DNA from 2 places in the Paenibacillus sp. RC73 genome. Region 1 is predicted to be linked to the other one. Evidence: riboswitches for the same ligand, from Rfam matches in the RefSeq annotation. Region 1 holds a riboswitch; the other holds the start of a gene.
What was found. Region 1 has a riboswitch for cyclic di-GMP ahead of ABH897_RS23730 (transglutaminase family protein). Riboswitches for the same ligand answer to the same signal wherever they lie in the genome.
Positions count from the first base shown of each region.

Region 2: linked by a shared signal. The riboswitch ahead of ABH897_RS10895 (glycosyl hydrolase) and the one ahead of ABH897_RS23730 (transglutaminase family protein) in region 1 are both predicted to bind cyclic di-GMP.

Region 1 is NZ_JBIYCV010000013.1:41,532-49,679, reverse strand. It holds gene ABH897_RS23755 (histidine kinase dimerization/phospho-acceptor domain-containing protein) at 1-48, opposite strand, end outside; gene ABH897_RS23750 (hypothetical protein) at 472-1,032, opposite strand; gene ABH897_RS23745 (TIGR02328 family protein) at 1,016-1,423, opposite strand; gene ABH897_RS23740 (DUF445 domain-containing protein) at 1,465-2,721, opposite strand; gene ABH897_RS23735 (AraC family transcriptional regulator) at 3,444-4,331, shown strand; cyclic di-GMP riboswitch class I at 4,431-4,511, shown strand; cyclic di-GMP riboswitch class I at 4,554-4,635, shown strand; gene ABH897_RS23730 (transglutaminase family protein) at 4,688-5,455, shown strand; gene ABH897_RS23725 (collagen binding domain-containing protein) at 5,669-8,148, shown strand, end outside.
Region 2 is NZ_JBIYCV010000004.1:206,667-214,814, forward strand. It holds gene ABH897_RS10880 (UDP-glucose dehydrogenase family protein) at 1-1,200, shown strand, start outside; gene ABH897_RS10885 (hypothetical protein) at 1,293-1,565, opposite strand; gene ABH897_RS10890 (sugar phosphate nucleotidyltransferase) at 1,811-3,187, shown strand; cyclic di-GMP riboswitch class I at 3,355-3,435, shown strand; gene ABH897_RS10895 (glycosyl hydrolase) at 3,416-5,041, shown strand; gene ABH897_RS10900 (PD-(D/E)XK nuclease family protein) at 5,091-7,379, shown strand; gene ABH897_RS10905 (hypothetical protein) at 7,690-7,872, shown strand; gene ABH897_RS10910 (helix-turn-helix domain-containing protein) at 7,927-8,148, opposite strand, start outside.

The sequences.
Region 1 (8,148 bases):
AAGGACAGCACGACATCCCAAGGGTAGTATGGAAGATAATTCCACCATATCATTTTGAAAACGCCCCACAATATGCTGGACCCGGCGCTTATGGTAGCTAGCAATAGAAATATGGCGTCTTTTTGACCTCTGAATATCTTAAGAAAGGCAAACAAGGGAATGATGACACCAAACGTACTTCCCTGAAACACCATTATCAACATTAGATAAGAACGGATTTCCTGTGAAGGTATAAATAAAATCAGGATGGCAAAAAGACACTGTCCCACGAAAACAGTCTGAACAATTCTGGACCTGCCCAATAGTAACTGCACAACCCTGAGTATGCATATATGGCTGCCCATATAGGAAAGCAAATGTATTTTAAGTGAAAGCGAAACACGCTCAGTAACAGCTTGTCATCGTTCATCATGATGGTTAAAACGGTACACACCACGATACCTGAAAAATAAAAAATAGAATAGCAGCTTTTTACGAGACGCCATAAAAAAGATGGCACCCGCATACATTCCATGGAGCAGCAGAATACGGAGAGAAACTTCCTGTATGCTGTTCAGGATGATCAGCCACCTGGCCCTCGCTATTTATTAACCGCCCGTTTACAAACAGGTTGGATGCGGTGTAAATCGACGGAATTCGAAGCCCGTACAGTGGTGCTTTTTGGGGATCAACCAGGATTAACAGACGATAGCTCCCGAAGCCATATGCAGTAGAATCAGGTGAATGCAAATCAGCATTCCATTTTCCTGGAACACGAATCCACTGCTGCTCCTTCGCTGGTAAGGATTTTAAAAGATCCGGTTTTGATAGATTTCCTGCATAAAATCCCCATTCTCCCTTTAACGGAATAGTCTCACGGCCCTGCAAATCCCAGCCCCGCAAGTCCAATACTCCTTTTTTGGCCTCAGGATACTCCTGTCCTTGATAATAATGAAACCACAGCATACGGAAACCAGTGATCACAAGCACAAATAACAACGTAATCAGGAATATTTTTCGTTTAGTCATCATGTTTTTATACATTCGATCCATTTCTTAAATTTCCTGTACCGTGCTCCACGATCAGAATACCCTTGGAGGCCAGATTATCCAGGCATTCCTGCATATAAGCATCGTCATGCTCCGCATACGCGCCGACAGCTTCCAGTTCCTCGCCAAGCCCTGTCGCCCACGGTTCGCACTGCTTGCCGCGATACAACGGCTGCTCCCATAGCGGATCAACGTTGTAACCGCGACTTTTCATTTCGTCCATGATGAGCTTATGGTAGCGGACGAGCAGCATCGGGTGATAGTCGAACACATAATTAACCGTAGCATGTCGCTTTTCCCACCCGTTCCCACGCAGTGCACAGCACTCGCGGTGTTGCCCCAGCAGTTGCGGCCGCGGCAGCTTGTCGATCAACTCTTCGTGCCAAAGTCTCATGCTTCCACAACCTTATCTGTAGCATTTTCTTCTCTAATGAATCAACCGATCAGCATACGGGCACCTGTCAGGACAATACCGATCAGGAAGCCCGTAACCGCGCCGTTAATACGTATCCACTGCAAGTCCTGCCCCAGCTTGTCCTCCATCAGAGCAATCAGGGAATCGTTATCCATTTTATCTACATTTTCGCGTACCAGATTACCAATCCGACTGTGGTTGGCTTCCACCAGCCCGGTAATGCCTGCCACAATTCTAGAATTGATCTTGTCCAGCAGCTCGGTATTCCCTCTCAAATCAGCCAGCATCCGATCCAGTAGCGGCAAAATATAGGTCGGCACATAGCTGCTATCTTCCATATAGCCCAATAAACGTACGCGCAGCTCTTCCATCTTATGAAGCACCGACGCATCGCCTTCCCAGGTACCCACGAGGTTGTTTTTCCAGCTGTTCAATCCTTCCTGAACCGTATCTTTCGTCGCCAGACGGGTCAACTGTGTTTTCAGACCATCCAGCACGGCCTGACGGCGTGGATGTTCTTCCCTTTGCAGCTCCGCAACCTGATCCAGCAGGAAATGGCGAATCATTTCACCCATGCGCTCTTCGTTCAGATAGCCAAGGAACGCATTCAGGGCGAATTGCATCAGCCCGCTCACTTGCAAACCGCTAATAGCCTGCATTCCCAAGGTACCCAGCGTGTAGCCCGTTTCCGGCTTCAAAAGCCAGGATTCAGCCTGCTCCAGCGAGTAATCCAGCGCGCGGCGGTCATAGCCCTTCTCACTGGTTTGACGGGCAAACGCCTCCAGCAGCGGTCCAGCGTCGAAGTCTGTCACCTGCCGCTTGATCTCGGCCGCAATTACCGGGGCCAGCTCCGCAAGCGGAAGCGACCGGACCAGTCGTTTGGCGAGAACATCTATGGATGCGGCCGCTTCCGGCGTGCGCAAGCCCTTTTCCACACCATCCAGCATCAAATCGGCCAGCCGGATATCGGCAATTTTAGATGCGATACTGTCTTTGTTAAGCAAGTTATTTTCCACCGTACTCACCAAGGTACTCGTTAGCTTGTCCCTATTCTTGGGAAGAAGCGCCGTGTGTGGAATCGGAATGCCCAGCGGGTGACGGAACAATGCGGTGACGGCGAACCAGTCTGCCAGTCCTCCGACAAGTCCTGCCTCGAAAGCACCTGCTAACAACCGAGCCCAGCCATATTGCTGAAAAGGCAACATAGCTGCAAAGCCCGCTCCCAGAATAACGAGCGACCAAGCCGCTGCTGTTTTCGTATTTTTTGGTTTTCCCATCCTATAATCCTCCAAACTGACTGTCGAGTAAGTGAAGCCCTATATCTGTATTACCCATCATATCATTGCCTGTATGAATTCCAAAGCTAACGGCACTCTATTTCCTATTATATTAGAACACACCGGAGCAGAAAATCACGCAAATAAGTGAATACACTCTTTGTGTAATTTTGTACTTTTATGCTGTTATTTATCATATGATTTGCATATATTTACAGTACACTAATCAGCATAAAAAGAGTTCATATATCTCCCTCGTGCACCTACATATTTGTGAACAAAATCACAACATTGGACCCAATCTAATTTTCTTCACGATAAGCCTAATGAACTATTTCGATAGAACAAAGACCCATTTTTTTCAAAACGAAAGGATATGTGCGTTGGAAGGTGGAATGGGCATAGAATACCTTTAGCATCCTGTCCTGGATTTTATTCCAGAATTGAATTGAACCCATGGCATCTCCGAATTTTTTCAACATGATTTAACTTTTTCATATGGATGAATGAGTTAAAAATATGGAGGAAACGAGGCTGTTTTCACCATATTAGTACACCTGAATTCGAATGGAAAATAATTCAAAATATTATTCGCTACATGCATTTATGTGATGTGATAAAATAAATCGTATTAATAGGAAATCATGTGTAAACCACCATTTTATTTGTTAAACAAACAGTGATTAGCTTGATAAATTTGCTCTTTTGTAAAGGAATTGGACATGACAACAGACCAAAAAAACAACGGAAACGGGACCCCTTGGAGCAGCGATCCAGTCGTCATTGCATGTACTCCCTCCGCTTTTGCCAAGCGATCCCTTTTTTATATACAGGAAATAGGCTATTTCAAAAAAACATCTGTTTATGCCATGGAACGGAAGGAACTCACCTCGTTTCTGCTCGTTTTTACGTTATCAGGACAAGGGGAATTACTGTACCGGGAGAAAAAATACATATTGAAGCCTCATGATATGTTTTTCGTTAATTGTGAGGAATTCGTACAGTACAGCACCGCTGGTCATGAAGCATGGGAGTTTATCAGTGTAAATGTGTACGGCAATCTGATCGACAATTTCTACGAACAATTTGCCAAGCACAACAAGCCTGTAATATCACTCAACGATCCATGCACCATATTGGACAAGCTGCATTCCCTGTTATGCGTACAATCTGACAGAACTCTTTCTGCTGAGCTGCTTACATCCAGACTCATTGGTGAGTTGCTGACGTATATTTTGCAGCACCCCTATGATCATCCGTATGTAAACCAGGATACGATCACCGAGATACGCAAGGTTCAGCAATATTTGGATCGATCCTACAGTGAACGAATTACGCTGGATTCGCTGGCAGACATGTTTGAGTTAAACAAATTCAATCTCGCTAAAAACTTCAAGAAACAGATCGGATTTTCTCCTATCGATTATCTCATTAATGTCCGCATCACAGCGGCTCAAGGCTGGCTTAAAACCAGTGACGAATCCATTGTGGATATCGCACGGTTTGTAGGTATTCCCAACACCAGCCATTTTATCAACCTGTTCAAGGAACATGTCGGAGAAACCCCACATTCCTTCCGCAAAAAATGGGGGAATCGAACCAAACTATAAACTCATCTATCAGATGACTTTGTCGAAAAACAGAGAAAATCTAAGATTGTGCTTGCCTAATCAGAAGCCCAACTGATAGAATGATAGATATAGACTGTTCAGGATAAATGGCAAACCTGTCGAAAGGCAGGGACGCAAAGCTACAGGGCCTTCTTTTTAAGATGGCAGCCAGCTACCGGTTGGAGAGGCTTTTTGTCGTGTCTTTTTTTCCTGAAAAACTTTATACGATAATAGCAAACCTGTCGAAAGGCAGGGACGCAAAGCTATAGGGCCTTCTTTTTAAGATGGTAGCCTGGCCGCCGAAAGGAAGTTTTTCTATGAGGAAAATGTCATTTTTTTTAATAATTTTAGTTTTTTTGTTATCCATCCCCCTACATACGACAGCGTTTGCTGCCGAAAGTCAGGCATGGCTGAATCAAAACAACGTAAACCACGGTATTGTTAGTATACGTTATCCTGTCAAGTCCAATGTCAAAACCAAGATCGTAATTACCAAGGATGCGGAGAAATACTCTTATTATCTGAATTCGAGCAAATCTGAGGAAGCATTCGCTCTTCAAATGGGCAATGGCAATTATAACATTCGTTTATTGGAACAGCTAACTGGCAATCAGTATAAAGTGATAGGTGAAGAAACGGTCCAGTTAAATTTGAATGACAGTAAAACCATATACCTCAATTCTATTCAAAATATTGACTGGAGCGATACGAATCAGGCGATTCGGAAAGCCAAGGAATTAACCAAGGGTGCAACGACAGATGATGAAAAGGTGAAACGTATTTACGAGTATGTCATTAGTCATATTAAATACGATTCCAACCAGCCTTTCAACCTATCAACAGACTACCTTCCACAAATTGATCGTACAATAGTTTCGCAAAAAGACATTTGCTATGGATACGCTTCACTGTTCGCCGCCATGCTTCGAAGTGTGGATGTTCCAACGAAGCTGGTTATGGGTGAATCCTCCTATGTGAAAACTTACCACGCCTGGAATGAAGTCAATATCAACAATCAATGGGTTATCATTGACACTACAGTAGATGCCGCTCTAAAAAGCGGAAAACAGAAGTTTGCAATGGCCAAAGAACCCTCCAAATATACAAAAACAAAACAATATTAATTTTTTTTGTAGAAAGCCCTGATCACTGCGATCAGGGCTTTTTTCTATTCTTGTTGAGAAATTGTTGAGATAAGGAAGGTATTGTATATCTAGTCAGTCATTTAAAAACTAAGATGTTGAATATACTATTTCCGGGACAAGAAAGAGGGGGGAACCAAATCCGCCCGGGTACTTTCCATAATATTATGATGAATAGGAGACTTACTTAAGAGTATGAGAACAAAAATAAATGTAACGATCATTGTGCTATTGCTTATTTTCCAAAGCTTTTTTAGTGCAGCGCTGGCTTACGCAGACACTTCGACCGCGGCTGTACCAGAAAGCGCTGTAAGCGATACTGCGAATACAGTTATGGAAGATGTATACGGTATTCCGAACCCTGAACCATTAGAGGCACCTCCCAGCATAGCTCCCATGATTCAGGCAGCAGCCAGCTCAGTTCAAGCAGACAATATTTTAACCAAGCTGATCTTGACGGATGAAACCGGCCGTATCATTGATGCTGTGGATAATCCTGGCGTACGTGTGGACATTGGCGCAGCAGTCCAGCTGAGCTATGAATGGGAGATTCCGGACAATCAGTATAAAGAAGGCGATACCTTCACCTTTAACTTACCGGAACAATTTGAAATTTACACAGATATCTCGTCTCCGTTGATTTCAACAGATGGAGAGGTTGGTACTTTTACGGTAGATCGCCAAGGGAAAGTCATTATGACCTTTAACGATTACGTAGAGAATCATTCCAACGTAAGCGGAAAACTGCAAGTAAAAACCGAGTTCAGTAAGGAAGTTGCAAAAGGCAGCACAGAAGTCATTATTGCGACTCCAATTAAGATCGGGGTTCAAACATCCATCGTCAACATCAAACCCGTGTCCGGTCCCCCAATAAGTAAACAAGGAAAAGCTAACGGCAAAAACAAGATTGACTGGACCATTAATGTGAATACACAATTGGACACCGTAAAGAATGCGATCGTAACAGACCCGACTCCTCAAGGGCTGGAGCTGTTGCGAGACTCCTTCCAACTGTATAATCTGCAAGTCAATATTGACGGCTCGACGGTAGTTAAGGACCCAATCAGTGGGGACAAGTATACGCTCGAACCAGATCAAGCCGGTACGGGCTTTGTTATTCGTTTTAAAGACGAGAGCATTAGCCAAGCCTATCAGATTCAGTATTCCACAGATATTACAAGTGACGAAACCCGTTTCTCCAACACAGCTACTTTTTCGGGAGACTCTATGAATGGTGTCTCTGCTACCGCTACCGTGCAGGTTGATCGCGGAGAATTTTTGTCCAAGAAGGTGGAAAGTTACGACCCTGTTACACAAACGGTATCTTGGGTGATCAAGTACAACTTCAGCGAAAAGAAAATACCTGCCGACAAAGCCTTGTTAAGTGATCGGTTCAACAACAGTCAGGTATGGCTTCCCGATTCACTTGAAATATACAAAGACGACACTCAAGAGGTGCTTCCATCCTCAGAATATACCGTCTCCCCGGTTACGAATGATTTGGACAGCAACGGCTTTGATCTCCAATTCAACTCCGATGTGGATACTGCCTATACCATTCGTTATCAAACGAAAGCCAAAGAACGTGTATATCAAGATGATAAGGTAACGAACCGTGTGACTTCAGGTGGAGTCTCTAAGGATGCCACCGCACAACTTAAAAGTGGAATTATTATTAAAGAATCCAAGGAGCCAAACTACAACGCAAAATTCATACCTTGGGTTATTACCATCAATGAAGATCAATATACTATGAACGATATCGTCATCAAGGATGTATTTCCCAACGATGGCCTGGCCTTGTTGCCGAACACTTTGAAAATCCAATCCGCTGACGGAAAAACGGAACTTCAAGCCCCTGCAGATTATGAGCTTATTCCGTTATCACAGGATTATAAACAAGGGTTTAATATCATTTTCCATGCACCAATTCAAGATACTTATACGATCAAATATTCAACCACATTCAATAATGACTGGAAGAAAGATACGACGAAGCCAGAGTTCTGGAATAAATCCGTCATTGAATGGCAGCAGGACGGAGATTCAAAATCTGCAGAAGCAGACGCGCGGCTCTTTCCGGATATCATGACACAACAAAATGGAGCCAAGCAAGGAAGCTACAATGCCAGCTCCAAGCACATCACATGGGACATTAAGGCCAACTATAACCGTAAGACCCTGAAACAACCGGAAATAAAAGATCCATTGCTGCAAGGTCAGAAGCTACTGCCAAACTCCGTTAAAGTGTACGACATGACACTGAATGGATCGAGGAACGGCGTGGAAAAGGGCTCCGAATTACCAGCAGACCAGTACACACTTATTCTTCCATCCGAACAAAATGGCAACACGTTGCGTATCCAATTTAAAAATCAGATTCAAACCCCATATTGGATTACGTTCCAAACCACGCTGGAAGGAGAACTTATTGAAAAAGAAATCCGCAATAAGGCCCTTTTTCTGGATGGAGAAAATATAATCTCAGAATGGTCAGCCCAAGTAACCTTACCTCACGGTGGAGAATATGTTTCTAAAAGCGGCAGCCAGAACGGGAATAAAATTAACTGGCAAATCCGTATAAACGAAGGACAGTCTCAAGTAACAAATGCCAAAATTGTGGATCATCCCAGCAGCAATCAGATTCTGATCGAGAATTCCTTTCATCTGTATTC
Region 2 (8,148 bases), on a different contig from region 1:
TCTCCTATTTATGAACCTGGCATTGAGGAATTGATCGCGTTAAATCTGGAAGCGGGTCGTTTGGAGTTTACTTCGGATTTGGCCGACGCGGTTCGCCGCTCGGATATCGTTATTTTGGCGGTAGGTACGCCGTCTCTGGCTAACGGTGAAGCTAATCTGTCCTACATTGAGCAGGCTGCTGCTGATGTCGGGAAGGCCATGAACGGGTATAAAATTATAATGACCAAGAGCACGGTGCCTGTCGGAACGAACGAAAAGATCAAGGACGTGCTGGCCCGTCATACGAGTTTGTCCTTCGATATTGTATCCGCTCCGGAATTTCTGAGAGAAGGCTCTGCTATCAATGATACACTCCATCCAGATCGCATCATTATCGGTTTGGACAACACGGGGCTGCGTGAAACGATGGTTTCGCTGCATCAGGTGTTCACGGATAAAATTTATGTAACGGATATCCGCAGTGCAGAGATGATCAAATACGCGTCCAACGCATTTCTGGCGACCAAAATCTCGTTTATCAACGAAATCGCCAATATTTGCGAAAAGGTAGGCGCGGATGTTACCTGTGTGGCTGACGGTATGGGGATGGACAAACGAATCGGGTCCTCTTTCCTGCAAGCTGGGATCGGGTACGGTGGTTCTTGCTTCCCGAAAGACACGAATGCGCTCATCCAAATTGCGGGTAATGTGGATTATGAATTTAAGCTGTTAAAATCGGTGGTCGAGGTTAACACTGACCAGCGTTTCATGATCGTATCCAAGCTGCGTGAATCGCTGGGTCAGCTGCACGGCGTGCCGATTGGCATTTGGGGCTTGGCCTTCAAGCCGAATACAGACGATATCCGCGAGGCTCCGGCACTGGAAATCGTTGAAACGCTGGTTCAGGCAGGTGCTATTGTGAAGCTGTATGATCCGATTGCAATGGAAAAATTCAAGGAGCGCGTGGATCATCCGAATATTGTATGGTGCTCCTCCCCGCAGCAAGCTGCCGAGGGAAGCGACGCGGTCTGCCTGCTGACCGATTGGGAAGAGTTCAAAAACGTCAATCTCTTACAATTGTCTTCCATTCTGCACAAGCCAGTCCTGATTGACGGTCGTAACGTATTTACGGAGGAGCAGATTCAAGGCTCGGGGTTGGAATACTATTCCGTGGGTCGTCCGCGGATGAGTGGGTGGAATCGGGATAAGGTGGAAGCTTAAAAAAGTGACTGTGGTGGTTTTGGAGACGCTACGCGTGCAGATTGTTCTTCCGATTGCTGTTACCCCCGGATTTTCTTTATTGTGTAAAACATTCAAAGGTTAAAATCCGGGGATAAAGGCAAACGCTGCCGCTTCTTCAGAACAATTCTGCCCGCTTCGCTGCTTTCCGCCGTGGAGTCACAATTTTTAACCTCCACCTTATGGGGGGGAGGTAGGAAGGGCGTATCCGAAGGAGCGGCGCGGGTGGTACCGCTCCTTCGGATTAAGGCGCCATGCGGCTGCGCCGGGCGCGCGAGCGTCTTTACAGGCTGACCGGACATGAATCGTCCGGTCGTGCTTTTTGCAATAAACGGTATGATTGGCATGATGCATATTTGAGTAGCGCAGGGATGGATTTGAAGCTGGAGAAGCGGAGCGTTCGCTTGAAAGCTTTCCAAAGGAAAGCTCGCATCGGAAGCATTAGCTTAGTGGGATTCTTACATCTAAATGTCTTACACAATCCAAAGAATCCCACGGCAACAGCGATCGTAAGATCAAATCCATCCCGTAGCGGGCTACTCGACCTTGCCCATCCGATCACCTACCCAAATTAGAGAGGAAGTGGAGAGTTATGAAGCTCGTACTTTTGTCTGGTGGTTCCGGTAAGAGATTATGGCCTTTGTCCAACGATTCCCGTTCCAAACAATTTTTGAAGGTGCTGGAGAGTCCGGAGGGTAATTCGGAATCTATGGTGCAGCGGGTGTGGAGACAACTGGGGGATAACGGCTTGTCCGAATCCTCGTTTATTGCAACAGGGAGAGCGCAGGTTGAAATGATTCAGAGTCAGGTTGGGCAGGATACGCGCATCATTGTTGAGCCGGAACGAAGAGATACTTTTCCCGCGATTGCGTTAACAGCCACTTATCTATATTCCATCGTGGGTGTTTCACCCGATGAAATCGTTGCTATATTGCCGGTAGATCCCTATGTAGAGGATGCTTTCTTTGCTACAGTTGCCCAGTTGGAACATACTCTTCAGGAGAGTGAAGGCAAGCTTGCGTTAATCGGGGTTGTCCCTTCCTATCCTTCTGAGAAATATGGTTACATTATACCTAAAAATGATGCCACACAAGGTAGCACAGGCTACCGCGAAGTGAGCCATTTTCAAGAGAAACCCGACCGGGAGCAGGCGGAGCGTCTGATGGAACGCAATGCTCTATGGAACTGCGGGGTTTTTGCATTCAAATTGGGTTACTTGCTCGATATCTTGGCATCCAAAGGATTGCCGTTGAACTATGAAGAAATGCAAAAGCAATATTCTTCTCTGGAAAAAATCAGCTTTGACTATGAGGTAGTCGAGAAGGAGAAGGATATCGTTGTTCTTCCATATGATGGATTCTGGAAGGATTTAGGTACCTGGAACACCTTAACGGAAGAAATGTCCCATCAGCAAGTGGGCAGAGGCGTAGTAACGGAGGATTGCGTCAATACGAGCCTTATCAACGAACTGGATATCCCCGTGGCGATCATCGGAACGAATGATCTGATCGTAGCTGCCAGCCCGGATGGCATCCTTGTGACCAATAAGGCGGAAAGTCCGCGCATCAAGGAAGTGCTCAAGGCTCATAATCAGCGTCCAATGTACGAAGAGCGCCGTTGGGGTCATTATCGGGTAGTGGATTATGTGAAGTATGACGAGGGCAACGAGGTATTGACCAAGCGAATCCGTGTGCTGCAAGGCAAAAATATCAGCTACCAACTTCATTTCAAACGGAGTGAAATTTGGACCATTATTAGCGGTGAAGCGGAAATTATTTTGAATGAAAAGCTGCATAAGGTGAAGGCTGGTGATGTGGTTCGCATTCCAGAAGGGACGAAGCATAGCATTTTAGCCGTGACCGATGTGGAATTGATCGAGGTACAGACAGGTTCTGAGTTGATCGAAGAGGATATTGTCCGTTTTTGCATGGATTGGGATGAAATTTCCCGTCACCAGTTTATTTCATAAATGAGCATCTTGCAACCATCCTGAAAGATAAAAAAAGGACTCATTTATGAAGTTTTTTAGCCCGAACTGTCGAAAATACGCGAAAATCTGTAAATTCATGAACATGACCTATTAAATTTTGGTAAAAAAAAGTCGATACTTAGGGTAAGAAGGAATCCAAACTCCTTCCACGATAAACGCAGCCCTGTTGAAAGGCAGGTACGCAAAGCTAAAGGGCCTTCCGTGAGGATGGCAGCCTGGCTACCGAAAGGAAGAGCGAGAGTGAGCCCCTATTTTACCCCTGTGTATCGATTGATACGCAGTGTACTCCCCGTTGTTATGCTTTTTTCCTTGTTGCCCGCCGGTTTTGGTGAATCTCTGTCCGTGGCGAATGCTGCCACATTACAGCCTGTTAATTCGGACGCTTCTGCTGAGGCCCGTGAACTATACAACTATTTGATCAGCATCTCGGGAAAAAAGATGGTCACAGGTCAACATGATTATTTGGAAAGTCCGGATGAATTAAGCAACAAGGTCCAGAAAATCAGTAAGGCGTATGCTGGTGTACATGGCTACGAGATGGGAGCCATCTCCGGCCAGTCCGCCGCTACGGAGGCAGCGCAACGTAAAAATGTCATCGATAGCGCCATACGTTGGAGTAGAGCTGGCGGAATGGTTACGATGACTTATCATGAACCGCTGCCGGGTAAACCACTGACTTGGGCCAATGTGCAGGCGAAAGTAAGCCAGGCGGAGTTCAATAAATACGTGACGCCGGGTACTACGCAGTATAATCTTCTCATTGCCGATCTGGATAAGGTCGCTGTATCGTTAAAGCAGCTTCGTGATGCAGGCGTTCCAGTATTATGGAGACCTTACCACGAAATGAACGGCGACTGGTTCTGGTGGGGAAACAAAAACAATTTCAATCAGCTCTGGAATATCATGTATGACCGTTTTGTAAACACGCATCAACTGAACAATCTGCTGTGGGTATGGAGTCCGAACGCGCCTAATTCGTACACTGTTCCATATACCCCGAAATATCCGGGGGATGACAAAGTGGATATTTTGGCTGTAGACATTTACAACCATGATTTTAAGCAAAGCCATTACGAAGGACTGCTCGGACTGGCACGGAATAAGCCGATTGCCATTGGGGAACACGGTGAGGTGCCCAGTCCCGAGGTGATGCAGGCTCAGCCAAAATGGGTGTATTCCATGACCTGGGGCAAGATGCTGACCGAAAATAACACGACGGATCAGATTCAGGATTATATGAATGATTCGACAAGCTTGACGCGGGATGATGTGAAAAAAGGGTTAGCTGCGATGAAAGAACCTGAGACGGAGCTACCGACCGTACCGGACACGGGGCCAAACGATCCAACTCCGGCTCCGCCAGTGGTAAGTAAACCAGCCCCGCCTTCCGTTCCGGATATGGTCTACGTGAACGGGCTGCGGGGTGAATATTTTAACAGCATGGATCTGGACGGCACCGCTGTTTTGGTTCGTACAGACAGTAAGCTGGATTATAACTGGCGTGCGGCCTCGCCTGATCCCGAGGTGAAGGCTGATCAGTTCTCGGTCCGCTGGACGGGCAAAATCAAGCCGCAATATAGTGAGACCTATACGCTTACCACGATATCCGATGATGGCATTCGTGTATGGGTAGACGGCAAGCTGGTTATTGATAGCTGGTTCAAACAAAGCTGGACAGAACGCAAGGGCAGCATTACCTTGCAAGCAGGCAAAATGGCAGATTTGAAAGTTGAATATTATGATGAAAAAGGCGACGCAATGGCACGTCTGATGTGGGAAAGTCAGCATGAAGCGAAAGCGGTAATTCCCGGCAACGCTTTGTTTCTTCCTTGATATATACTCTTTCCCCGCCAAAAATTTTGAGGAGAGAGGGTGGAGCACAATGATGAAAAAATGGTTGACCCAAAGGTATATAGTATTATTGGCCGGGCTGCTGGGGGTCGCAGCTATAGCGATGATCGCCTGGTTTATTCATACGCCTCCCAAGAGTGAAGAACTTCAGACGATTAAAGTAGCGGCGGCCAGTCCGGTATGGAAACTCGGTCAGCGGGATGACTCTTCAGCAGAATTTAAAGGTATGGTCGGTAAGGACAATGTCAATATTTCGGCGGCCTCCACCGAGTCGTCTGCTAAAGGAGCATCGTCAGCGATGTCCATAGCAGAGAGTACAACGGCTCCGGTATTGCTCAGCAGTGGAGATATTCCTCCCGGTTTAAATGCGTCCATGAATCCTGAACTATCACTCCAGTACAAGCTGGATCAGGTTCCTCCCAACGGGATGATATTCCGTGTACGGATTTTGGATGCGGGCAAAGCCGTTCCCCAAATGGCTGTATTTTCAAATCATCAGCTGTCCGGTATCATTCAGATTGCCGGGGTTTCCGGCACAGGCAGTGCATATAATTTCAAAAACAACTACGAGCTGTATATCCCCAAAGAGCAATTGCAAAGCGGTGTTAACGTACTCAAGCTAAAGACAGCGCGCTGCCTATACTGCTCCTCTGCTGAAGATAAAAATGTGTGGTGGACTTGGGATGACTTGAGCTTGGAGACGTTAGCTTCACCTGCGACTGAGCCGATACACGGTAAATATATACTGACCGGAACGAATGTGAACAATAAAGAATTTTATTATGATCAGGGTGCAGTAAAACATTTACCATACGTTCTCAAATGGCTGGGAATTGCATATAGCGGCAATGTCATGAGAGTCACATGCGCTAGTAATGTGAACAAGGCATGCACAGACGTGGAAGAGTACTATCAAACGTTGAAGCAGTATAATATGCAATCGTCGGCTTTGTATTTATATACGGGCGATATCAAGCTGCAAAAAGACGGCTCCCTGCCGGAGACGGCCAAGCAGAAATTGCGCGATTATGTAAAAAAATATGGTTCATACCTGCAATATTATGAAGTGGATAATGAACCGGGATTGTTTAACCGCTCGAAAGCAGTCAATCTGGCCGTGGCCAAGTGGCTGAATACGGAAGGTAAGCAATTGGCGCCACATCTCAAAACGGTAGCGCCGGGCTGGGCCTACTGGCCGACGTATTCGACCAAGGCTTGTAAAAACCAAACCGGAGGTACGCTGAAATGCGGCGATCCGGATGGATGGGAGCGGGACCCGGCACAACGTAAACAGCTGGAGGATGTCACCGACCTGACTAACGGGCACGCCTACGGCGAATCGTATAATGAAGAGGGCGGGGGCAGCTTCGTTCAAAATCTGAAAACCTTCGGCGGTTCAAGCAACGGGCTGGAGAAGAAGATGCTGAATACGGAGTTTGGTACGAACGATACGCATCGGGACAACCCTGATTACGGGGCCAGTCAGCCACAAGCAGCAGCATTCGACCGGATTATGCGTTCGCAGATCGGTTTTGCCGATATGTTTATCCAGCATGCTGCTTTTTATAAGGACTACACGCTGTTTAAAACCGGCTTTGACCTGCAAAATCACAATCCGGCGAATACGGAAATTTATCCGTTCGGACAAGGGCAGGACAGCCGTGTAAACATCATGAGACGCTTGAGTCTGGCTTATGCCACACACGGGAAACCATTGACTTATACGGTCCTGAATCCGGAGGAAACGAAGGATAAGATGGTCTATGTCCGTACAGTGGATACGTCTAAGCTTAAACCGCTGGCTGGCAGTGGGGCCACCTCGGACAAATTGCTAGTGAACCTGGTGAATTTTGAATCCACAGCACAGACGATCCGTGTACGGGTGACGATGCCGAAAGCCGGTTTGTACACGGGTGAACGCTTCGGAGCTGGCTCTACGTACAGCCAGGCACAGCGTTCCATATCCGGACTCAAGGCTTCGCCTGCCCTTGATTTTGAAGAAAAGCTGGGTCCCGGAGAGTCGGTGCAATACATTCTGGAACTGAAAAGTACAGATCAGACCGCAGCTTCGGCTCCTACAGAGGTGAAGGCCGCCTCTGTTCAGGAAGGCGCGGTAAAGATCAATTGGCTTCAGGCAGAAGGCGTATCCGCCTATGATGTACTGCGTGCGGACGGGACAAACGGGGCGTATCAGGTGATTGCATCGGAAGTAGTGGGAAGCGCGTATACGGACCACACGGTGAAAGCCGGAAGTCACTACGCTTACAAAGTCCGAGCGACTGGGGGCACCCAAGTGTCCCCGGCGGCCGAGGTCGCTTAATCAGGACAGATACAGAGTAGGACCAGCGTCGAAGAATACCTTACATGCAACCGAAAATAGAATGCCAAAGAACCTATCAGGAGAAAGTAGGACCTGACAGGTTCTTTTTTATCTGTAAATGGTTCTGATTTGGAAGTTCATTGCGTATATTTCAGAAGAAAATCCGAAAATCCTTTAATTTTCTCGCCATAAGACGACAACATTACAGGTATGTATTCATATATAATAGTTTTGCTCATAACTATACATACATGGTTTGTGGGGATTCTCTTTCCAGTGACCAAGAATGATAAAGTGAGGTAAGTGCCGAATGAACAAGGAGACTGAATCAGGAATGGACAACCCTCTTCTACGAAACAACGAACGGAAAGCAGACAAACCTGTCGTCCACTTGGACATCCGGGATATTTTGCTTCAATGCGGCATCACAATGCCGCATTGTCTACAGAGCGAAGCTGACGGAACCAAGGACCGAAAGGATAAGAGCTTGTAAAATACCGGTTGCCGGTACTGCTTAAAATAGGAGTGAACCGGCTCCCACCCTTCTTTATTCCATCATTCGTTCCATGCGGACAAACGCGATAAAACGCTTGGCTTCTTCCTCAGACAAAGTTCGTCCATCAATGGTCAAATTAAAACGTTGCAGGATATCTTCATCGGACAGCTCCAACTGGTCCACAAATTCCCTCACAGCTGAATCCAAAATTGCTGCCGGATGGCTAGTGCGTCCTACCAAGTAATCAATGGATACCCCGAAAATGTCTGCAAG